One region of the Chryseobacterium sp. SIMBA_029 genome, then DNA from elsewhere that is predicted to be linked to it. Evidence: riboswitches for the same ligand, from Rfam matches in the RefSeq annotation. Region 1 holds a riboswitch; each other region holds the start of a gene.
The links. A riboswitch is a leader RNA that binds a small molecule or an ion and turns the genes downstream of it on or off. The one in region 1 is predicted to bind cobalamin.
Positions count from the first base shown of each region.

Region 2: linked by a shared signal. The riboswitch ahead of SB679_RS12145 (TonB-dependent receptor plug domain-containing protein) and the one ahead of metE (5-methyltetrahydropteroyltriglutamate--homocysteine S-methyltransferase) in region 1 are both predicted to bind cobalamin.
Region 3: linked by a shared signal. The riboswitch ahead of SB679_RS11610 (acyl-CoA thioesterase) and the one ahead of metE (5-methyltetrahydropteroyltriglutamate--homocysteine S-methyltransferase) in region 1 are both predicted to bind cobalamin.
Region 4: linked by a shared signal. The riboswitch ahead of SB679_RS04850 (TonB-dependent receptor) and the one ahead of metE (5-methyltetrahydropteroyltriglutamate--homocysteine S-methyltransferase) in region 1 are both predicted to bind cobalamin.

Region 1 covers NZ_JAWRXA010000001.1:53,306-55,510, forward strand. The annotation lists gene metE (5-methyltetrahydropteroyltriglutamate--homocysteine S-methyltransferase) at 1-1,146, opposite strand, end outside; cobalamin riboswitch at 1,388-1,574, opposite strand; gene SB679_RS00215 (Lrp/AsnC family transcriptional regulator) at 1,729-2,190, shown strand.
Region 2 covers NZ_JAWRXA010000006.1:70,663-72,867, forward strand. The annotation lists gene namA (NADPH dehydrogenase NamA) at 1-132, opposite strand, end outside; gene cdd (cytidine deaminase) at 236-718, shown strand; cobalamin riboswitch at 833-1,010, shown strand; gene SB679_RS12145 (TonB-dependent receptor plug domain-containing protein) at 1,042-2,205, shown strand, end outside.
Region 3 covers NZ_JAWRXA010000005.1:366,349-368,553, reverse strand. The annotation lists gene SB679_RS11615 (HD domain-containing protein) at 1-296, shown strand, start outside; gene SB679_RS11610 (acyl-CoA thioesterase) at 451-834, opposite strand; cobalamin riboswitch at 947-1,127, opposite strand; gene SB679_RS11605 (hypothetical protein) at 1,180-1,980, opposite strand.
Region 4 covers NZ_JAWRXA010000002.1:365,249-367,453, reverse strand. The annotation lists gene SB679_RS04850 (TonB-dependent receptor) at 1-1,436, opposite strand, end outside; cobalamin riboswitch at 1,545-1,730, opposite strand; gene SB679_RS04845 (transporter) at 2,161-2,205, opposite strand, start outside.

The DNA of each region.
Region 1 (2,205 bases):
CAAAGCATTGTAGTCCGGATTTCCTGAAGCGAGTTTCTGTAAAGTAACAATCTCCTGAACTTTCTGTTTGGCAAAAGCCAACCACTGTTTGATTTCTGGTGATAAGGTATCTTCATTTTTTTCCAGGTCAAGATCAAAAGGAGCGTGAAGCAATGAGCATGAAGAGGCTATAAAAACTCTTTTCGTACCCAATGCTGCTACTGCTTTATGAATAAAAGCCAGAGATTGATCAAAATTATTTTTCCAGATATTTCTTCCATCCACAAGGCCTAAAGAAAGACTTAATGAATCCGGAATGGCAGATAAAACCTCGTCCAGCTGTTCCGGAGCGCGTACCAGATCAATATGTAAAACATCAACAGGTAAAGCTGCTGCCAGACTAAGGTTGTCTTTTAATCCGTCAAAATAAGTGGCTATAATGAATTTAATATTAGGAAACTGTCTTTTGATTTCACTGTATACCCATTGGTAAGTTTCTTTTGCTTTGTCATTGAGGTCTAAGGCTAAAAACGGCTCGTCCAGCTGGATGTATTCAGCTCCCTGATGTTCAAGTTGTTTAAGAATTTCCAAATAAACCGGTAAAAGATGCTGCGCAAGATCCAATTTATCAAAACCATTTTCTTTTTCTTTACCCAGTAATAAATAAGTTACAGGTCCGATAAGTACCGGTTTGGTATTGATACCTGCCTGTTTTGCTTCTGTAAATTCTTCAATTATTTTAGTGGAAAAAAGGTTAAATTTTTGGTCTTTCCTGAACTCAGGGACGATATAATGGTAATTGGTATCAAACCATTTTGTCATTTCCATAGCGGTAATATCCAAACCGTCTTTTTGATGTCCTCTGGCCATAGCAAAATACAGATCCAGTTCGGTATGGGATTCTTTGGAACTCATTTCCTGATAGCGCTCGGGAATATTTCCAACGGTTAAAGTCATATCCAGCACCTGATCATAATAAGAAAAATCATTGGATGGAATAAGATCGATACCTTCTTCCTGCTGGATTTTCCAATGCTGAAGACGAAGGTTTTTACCCGTTTCCAACAGATCGGTTAATGTGGTTTTGCCTGACCAATACTGCTCGCATGCTTTTTTAAGTTCTCTGTGGCTACCAATACGCGGATAGCCTAGAATGTGTGTTTGCATTTTCTTTTAAACTTTTAATTAGTAAATCATTATTTTAAAAGTTCCTTTAGAATGCTTCGCAATGCTATCAAAGAAAGAATTTTCAGGAATAGAGTAGATACCATAAGGACGTAATTATCCCATTCATACATAATGAAATAGATCAGGAGAGTTTTAAACTTCCGATTTCTCTAATTTTAAAACTGACCCAATACGTTCAAAAAGTATCATCTGTATGACCCAAAGCTTCAAACCGCGAAAGCATTGTCAATCCGGAACAGGCAGGTCTCCTGGCTGGTAACAGTTTTTGTCGTCCTTCCCGCTTTTGGCAGTGGATACTTGTGGACAAAAACCTTTGGTGGGTTACTTACAGTTGCGCGACAGCTCGTGATTTTCACACGATTCCCTATTCATTTACGCTACGTAAAACCTTTTCCGTTTGATGAAGTATGTTAAAGAACAAATTATGGGATAAAGGTATTGAATTGAGTTAATTAGTTGGTTTAATATCAAAAATTAAGCATAAAACGTTGTTATCATTTATTTTTAAAGATAAATATTCTGTAAATTTGAAAAAATCAATTGTAAAAAGAATATTATCCTGTGGAAAGACTTGACGAAAAGGATCTTCAGCTGCTGAGAATCCTGCAAAAGAATGCAAAACTGACCGTGAAAGAGCTGGCTAAAGAAATTAACCTCTCACCATCGCCTGTTTTTGAAAGGGTAAAAAGACTGGAACAGGAAGGATACATCAAGCATTATGCAGCTGTTTTGGAAGCCGAAAAGCTCAATCGGGGCTTTACTGTTTTCTGTCAGGTTAAATTAAAGATTCATGATCGGTCTGTAGGGAATAAATTTGTGAAAGATATTGTGCAGATCGAAGAAGTGGCGGAATGTTATAATATTTCAGGAGATTTTGATTTTCTGCTTAAAGTTCAGGTAAGGGATATGAAGCATTACCAGGATTTCGTATTTAATAAATTGGGTTCCGTAGATTCCATCGGAAGTACCCACAGTACCTTTGTGATGGCTGAAGTGAAGAATAATCATGGGGTTACGATATAGGATATAAAAGCAATA
Region 2 (2,205 bases), on a different contig from region 1:
CGACCGGCTTCCGTAGTGTACGAAATGAAAATCATTGGCGATACCGTTTTCACAAGAATACATGCACATGGGAGACATTACCCATCGGTTTTTAAGCTCTACGTTTCTGAATTTTATTGGCGTATATAACATATTATTTTTTTGAAATTTAATAGAGATACCGGAAGAATAAAATAATATTGCCCACCTGAGTAAAAAGAGCTAATTTTATCCCCCTTTTTTAGGCCTACAATATATGAAAAAAGACATACAGATCGGTTACGAATATTTTAAAAATAGCAGTGAACTGAATGATATCGAGAAAAAATTATTCGAAACAGCAAAACAGGCCCGTGAAAACGCTTATGCACCTTATTCTCAGTTTTTTGTAGGATGTGCTGTCCTGCTGGAAAACGGAGAAATATATTCCGGAAACAATCAGGAGAATGCCGCTTTTCCATCCGGGCTTTGTGCTGAGAGAACAGCGCTCTTTTGGATAGGAGCCAATTTTCCTACGGTGAAAATCAAAAAGATTTTCGTGGTGGGCGGTCCCAAGGAGTTTCATGAGAAAAATCCTCCAATCCCGCCATGTGGTGCATGCCGCCAGAGTTTAATGGAATATGAAACGAAACAAAACGAGAATATTGACCTTTATTTTTCAAGCATGAATGAGGAAGTGGTAAAAGTACATTCTATTAAAGATCTTTTGCCTTTCTATTTTGATGCGACGTTTTTGTAAGGCAAACTGGCACTTATTTCACCTCTGCTATCTCTGTAAACAGAGGTAAAACATAGCTGCAGCGTTGAAAATTAGCGGTTCAGTATTGCCTTTTGTCTAATACATTTAAAAACTTATCTTTACAAAAATTTTGGTTTCCAGCATATTTGGAATTAATAGGGAATTGGGTGTAAACCCCAAACTGTCCCCGCAACTGTAAATCGCAACAAGAAATTCTACGAAAAACCACTGTACATACGGGAAGGTGTAGAAAGCGAAAGTCAGGAGACCTGCCAGAATTATAATTAAAAAATATATTGCTTTCGGAGGAAAAGTAAAATAGTATGGATATAAAAAGATCTTTAGTACTGCTTTTGTCGTCTTATGGTTGCTTTCTTTCCGGACAGGAGAAAGGGATCGATACTGTTTATATTTTCGACAGTCAAATGAACAGAGTGAAGCTTTTTCATAAGGTGAACACTCTTACCCTTGAAGACGCAGAGAAAAATTCCACCAATCTTTCTGAACTTTTACGTTTCCAGACTCCGGTATATATTAAGGAAAACGGACGTGGTGCAGTTTCTTCGCCTTCTTTTAGGGGAACTACGGCTCAACAAACGGCTTTTGTATGGAACGGAATCAGTATTAATTCTAATTTTCTGGGTCAGGGAGATGTCAACAATATTCCTTTGTTTGGATATGACCAGCTTGATATAAAAGCAGGTGGCGGAAGTGTCATTTATGGCAGCGGTGCTATTGGGGGAAGCATCCATCTTAACAATAATCTGGATTTCAATAAAGGTTTTCATACTTCTTTATTTTCTGAAGCGGCTTCATTTGGTACTTTTACTCATTTTATCAAAGGTTCCTACAGTAATGATAAATTAAGTATTAAAGTTACAGGAAATCATTCCATCAGTGAGAATGATTATGAGGTGAAAGAAGCCCGAAACTATATCAATCAGAACGGAAAATATTTTAATACGACTTTTAATATTGCCGGTGCTTATAAAGTGGCTCCTCATCATCAGATTTCCTGGATTTCTGAATTTTTTAATGGAAATCAGAATTATCCGGTACTTTTTGAAAGTGAAACCAAAACAAAATACGAAACCCAAAATATCAGAAGTCTTCTTTCCTGGGACTGGAATCAGTCAAAGTTCAGCAATTCATTTAAGGCTGCTTACACGGAAGAGAATTTTCAATATTTTGCCAACGTCAATGGACCTGCTACAAGTGGCGGGATAGGAAAAAATTATATTGTAAAAAATGATTTCAATTATTTCCTGAGTCCAAAATGGAATGTGAATGTCATCGGTGAATTTCAGGTGAATAAAGCTGAAGGTACGGGAACTTCCCAGATTTCTAAGGTGAGCAGAAATGTAGGTTCTGTAGCGGGATTGCTTCGCTATTTTGCGGCATCAGATCTGCGTTTTGAAGCGGGTGTAAAAAAGGATTTTGTAGAGGGAATCAGTTCTCCTGTTTTGTTTTCTTTTTCAGGAAAATGG
Region 3 (2,205 bases), on a different contig from region 1:
CACAAAATATTTTCGGGATTCTGGATGAACCTTTACGTTCAGAGTTTTTTAATTTATGGCTTGAATTTGAAGAAGAGGAAACTCCGGATGCTATTTTTGCCTGTGCCATAGACCGAATTATGCCTTTTATCCTGAATTCCCATACTTCCGGGAAAAGCTGGACCGAAGCTAAAGTAACCGAAAATCAGATCCGAAATATGCTTGAAAATGCCATTACCAGAGCTTCTGATGAAATGGGAGAGGCTTTTCAGTTATTGTTGATCAAAAGCTTGGATACTGAAAAGGTATTGAAATAATTATACGAATTTTTTATTCTATGAATCAGTTTCGGCGGCCAAAGGCCGCCGAAACTGATTCAATACTTAGAATTTTTTTAGAGTGCACTTTCATACAGGTTTATATAGTATTTTACAGTGACTAAAGGATTGTAAAGTATTGTTAAATAAATCCTTACAAGATTTGAATAGGTTTTTTAAATTCATCAATTGCCACAAAAGTAAAATCTCCTACAATGGCCTTTTCTCTTTCATAAGAGTACATCTGTTCGGTGTAGATTTCAACATTTACTTTCATACTCGTTTTTCCTACGTGGGAAACCTTTCCGATCAGTTCCACAATAGTTCCTGCAGGAATAGGTTTTTTAAAATCTATTTTATCGCTGCTTACCGTTACCACTCTTTTTCTTGCGAAACGGGTTGCGGTGATGAAAGCTACTTCATCCATCAGCTGCATGGCAGTACCTCCAAAAAGGGTATCGTAATGATTCGTAGTGTTAGGGAAAACCGCTTTAAAAATTCTGGTTTCGGATGCTTCAATTCTTTCTTCTGTAGTCATATTCATTATTAATTAATGCGGAATGAGCAGTATTGGGACAAACAGAATATAGACAGGAATAATAAAATCCCTGAACCATCCATCAGACCAATAAACTTCAAACCGCGAAAGTTTCTTGTATAACGAAAGAGGCAGGTCTCCTGACTTGTAACATCCTGATCTCCTTCCCATGGCTTGCACAGTGGATTTTTTGATCAAGACTTTAGTTACTTACAGTTGCGCGACAGTCCGTGATTTTCACACAGTTCCCTTTTAATCAGCGGTTAAGCAGAACCCATTTCTATGATGAATAAGCATGATGCTTTTCAGTGGCAAAAATAAGAATAATAAGAATATAACGAAGTATTATTCCGGACTTTTATAAATAATCTGGCTGATGACCCTTCCTTCTTTGATGGTCCAAAGTGAAGTATACCTGTTTTCTCCGGTTCCATTAATCATGTATAGGAAGATATGGTCGTTGTCCAGTGCAGTTACTCCGACATTATTGAAATCCATGGTTGGCATAAACATATTTTTGATCGCTTCCCTTACAAAAACAGAACCTCTGCCCGGCTGCTGAACTCTGATTGATTTGATCTCAGTCATTCCTTCAGGCAGTTCATTACTGATTCCCCATGGCTTTATTTTATCGATCGTAAGAATATTTCCGTTGGCATCTTTCTCCTGTTTACGGTAGCCGGCATTCGAAGGATAGACATCGATAACCACTTTACTTCTTTGGGCGGCCGGTATTTTCGGATTGCTGTTATCTACAAAAATGAGTGATCTTCCGTTTTTGGATTTGGAAGGAGTGTATTGAGGCAGCTGGTCTATAAAAGCAATACGTTCTTTATTCACCATACCTTCTTTGTCAAGATCTTCATACCGTACAAAAGGTTTGTCGGCATCCTGTTTTTCAGGATATTTGATCCATATCCATTCCGTTTCTCCCGGGGCCGGTTTTACATATACAAAAACATCCCCTTTACGCATACGGATCTTGTCTACAATCTTTCTGTAGTTATCTTTATGAACACGTACGTTGGCATATCCTTCTTCAGCTTTTACTACTCCAAAAGGAACTTTTTGCTGACCTTTGACAGAAGCCAAAGAAAAAACACTGAAAATAGATAGGCAGAATACTTTGTTTACAGAAATCATCATGAAAAATTTTTGACTCTTCAAATATATAAATTAAATGCTTTTCGGTAAGTATCTAAATCATAATTATAATGCCATATCTGAAAAGCTGATCTGAAATCTAGAAGAATAATAAAATTTCTGATAATAATTGATATTCTTAACTTGTAAATAGGATATTTTATTATTAATCGTATTAGTCTATCAACTCTACCCGATTAAAGTGGATCAAAAAATAACAATAAAAAA
Region 4 (2,205 bases), on a different contig from region 1:
GTAAATCCCAGATTATATTGGTTGGTAAATTCAGGTTTCAGGAAGGTATTTCCAATATTTGTATAATACAGATCGTTGAACGTTGGCATCCTGAAAATACGTTTATAAAAAGCTCTTACAATAAAATCTTTACCATCGAAAGGCTGATAGCTTAAAAATGCAGCCGGTGTCCATTCAGCTTTATCCGGAGATTTGGTGTTGAGCTCTACTTCTTCGTGAACAAAAGTTCCTAATAAGCTTCCCAAAAATTTAAGTCTGTTCCAGTGATAGGTGGTGGCAAAAGCTACCAGTGAAGTGTACCTTGTAGGGTAAGAGAATAATTTGAGATCCGAGTCCAGCATATTATACTGGAAATCTGCGCTTGCACTTACCTCCCAGTTAGGATTGATCGTATACAGACTGGAAGAAGACAAATACACTTCCTTCTGAATATATTGATTGTTTATTTTTATGGAAGAAAGCGTATCGACAAAATGAGTATAGTCGTAAGCAAATTTTGCTTTGAACTGGGTTTCCAGTTTTGGGAATATTTTTTTCCTGAAATTACCCTGCACAAAATAATTTTCATCTATCAGGCGTTGTCCCCTTGCCCCGAAACGGTTATTGACAATAGCCCCGGGGATTCCGCGGTTTGATATATAGCCATATCCTCTTACATTCCAGCTTCCGTTATTCATTGTTCCGTTAAAACTGGTTTCAAAACGCTTTGCCCGGATATCCGAATCGTATCTTTTCGCAATAGTATCATTGGCGATCTCACCGTCAGGATATTTCCTGGTATACCGGAATTTATAGATCCCGTCACTCTGCATAAATTCTGAACTGAAACTGGCCGATACTTTATCAGAAATCTTCTGCTCCACCCGAATCGACGGATTGAATAAGTCGATGGAGCTATTTTTTACCCTGATCGTCAGATTGGTTTTTCTTCCGTTTTTAAAACTTGGTGTTTTAGGCTGCAGGTAAATAGATCCTGAAGAACCAAAATCTTTGGCCGGCTGGAAAATTTCACTTTTCTGTCCGTTGTACAGCGAAATTTCTTCAAGATCATCTAAAGAAAACCGTCCTAAATCTACTAAGCCGTTCTGGGCATTCCCCAATTGGATTCCATCATAAAAAACACCGACGTGCTGGCTTCCCATACTTCGGATGTTAATCGTCTTCAACCCTCCTATTCCGCCATAGTCTTTAATCTGGACACCGGAAAAATACCGCAGGGCATCTGCCACCGAATGACTGTTAAGCCTTTCTAATTGCTCTCCTGACAACGTTTGTGCAGGAAGGATTTCTTTAAGATTTTTTTTATAGAGATCGATCTGAAGAATTTCTTTTTCCCTGAGGCTGTCCTTCGACTGGGAAAATAAAAACTGCCCTGTTATCACAAGAATTGCAGTAACTGATCTGTAAAATTGAGAAGTACTATATTGTATTACCATTAGCTCACTTGAATAATGATAACGCTAATGGATATGGGAAAACCATGACAAAGCACAGCTTTAAACTGCACAAAATCAATGATGTCCTAAGCTTTATTCCACGAAAGCGTCAAACGTTAATTGTCCGGCAGGTCTTCTGACTTACTCCATTTTTGAAATCCTTCCCATTTTACAACAGTGGATATATTCTTCAAAAACTTTGGTTTGGAGCTTACAGCAGCGGGTCTGTTCCGGATTTTCACCGGATTCCCTTTTAAGCGCTTTTTATGGCGCACCAGATTCCGGCAAAGATAGAAAATTATTAAGATATCCAATAAAAGGCTTAATAAATTAATTTTCAATAGGATAAATACAAATCCCAAGATAATCTGTCTCCTATTAAAAACTTAAAGTGTCGTTTTTATCTAAAAATTTTCTATAAAAAAACCTTACAGATTCTTGAAATCTATAAGGTTTGTACTCCAGCTTGTTTACACTTTTAATTTTACCCACAATGCCATAAAAGCTTTTTAAACATTTTAGCTTTTTAAGGTTAAATGATTACGTATACTAAGTTCAGCTAAGTGTAAAAAATCATATTTTTATTCATCATACAGAAAATAATCTGCTTAATTAGAGCCATCTGCGCGAGCTAAAACATAATCATCTGTGAAATGTGTAAAATCTGTGGTCATAAAATTTAAACCACCTTAATTTTTTAATCTTAAATCTACATCATTTCACGTCAAATTCCCACATTGATAAACAGGCTAAATCTGGATTTTGCTTC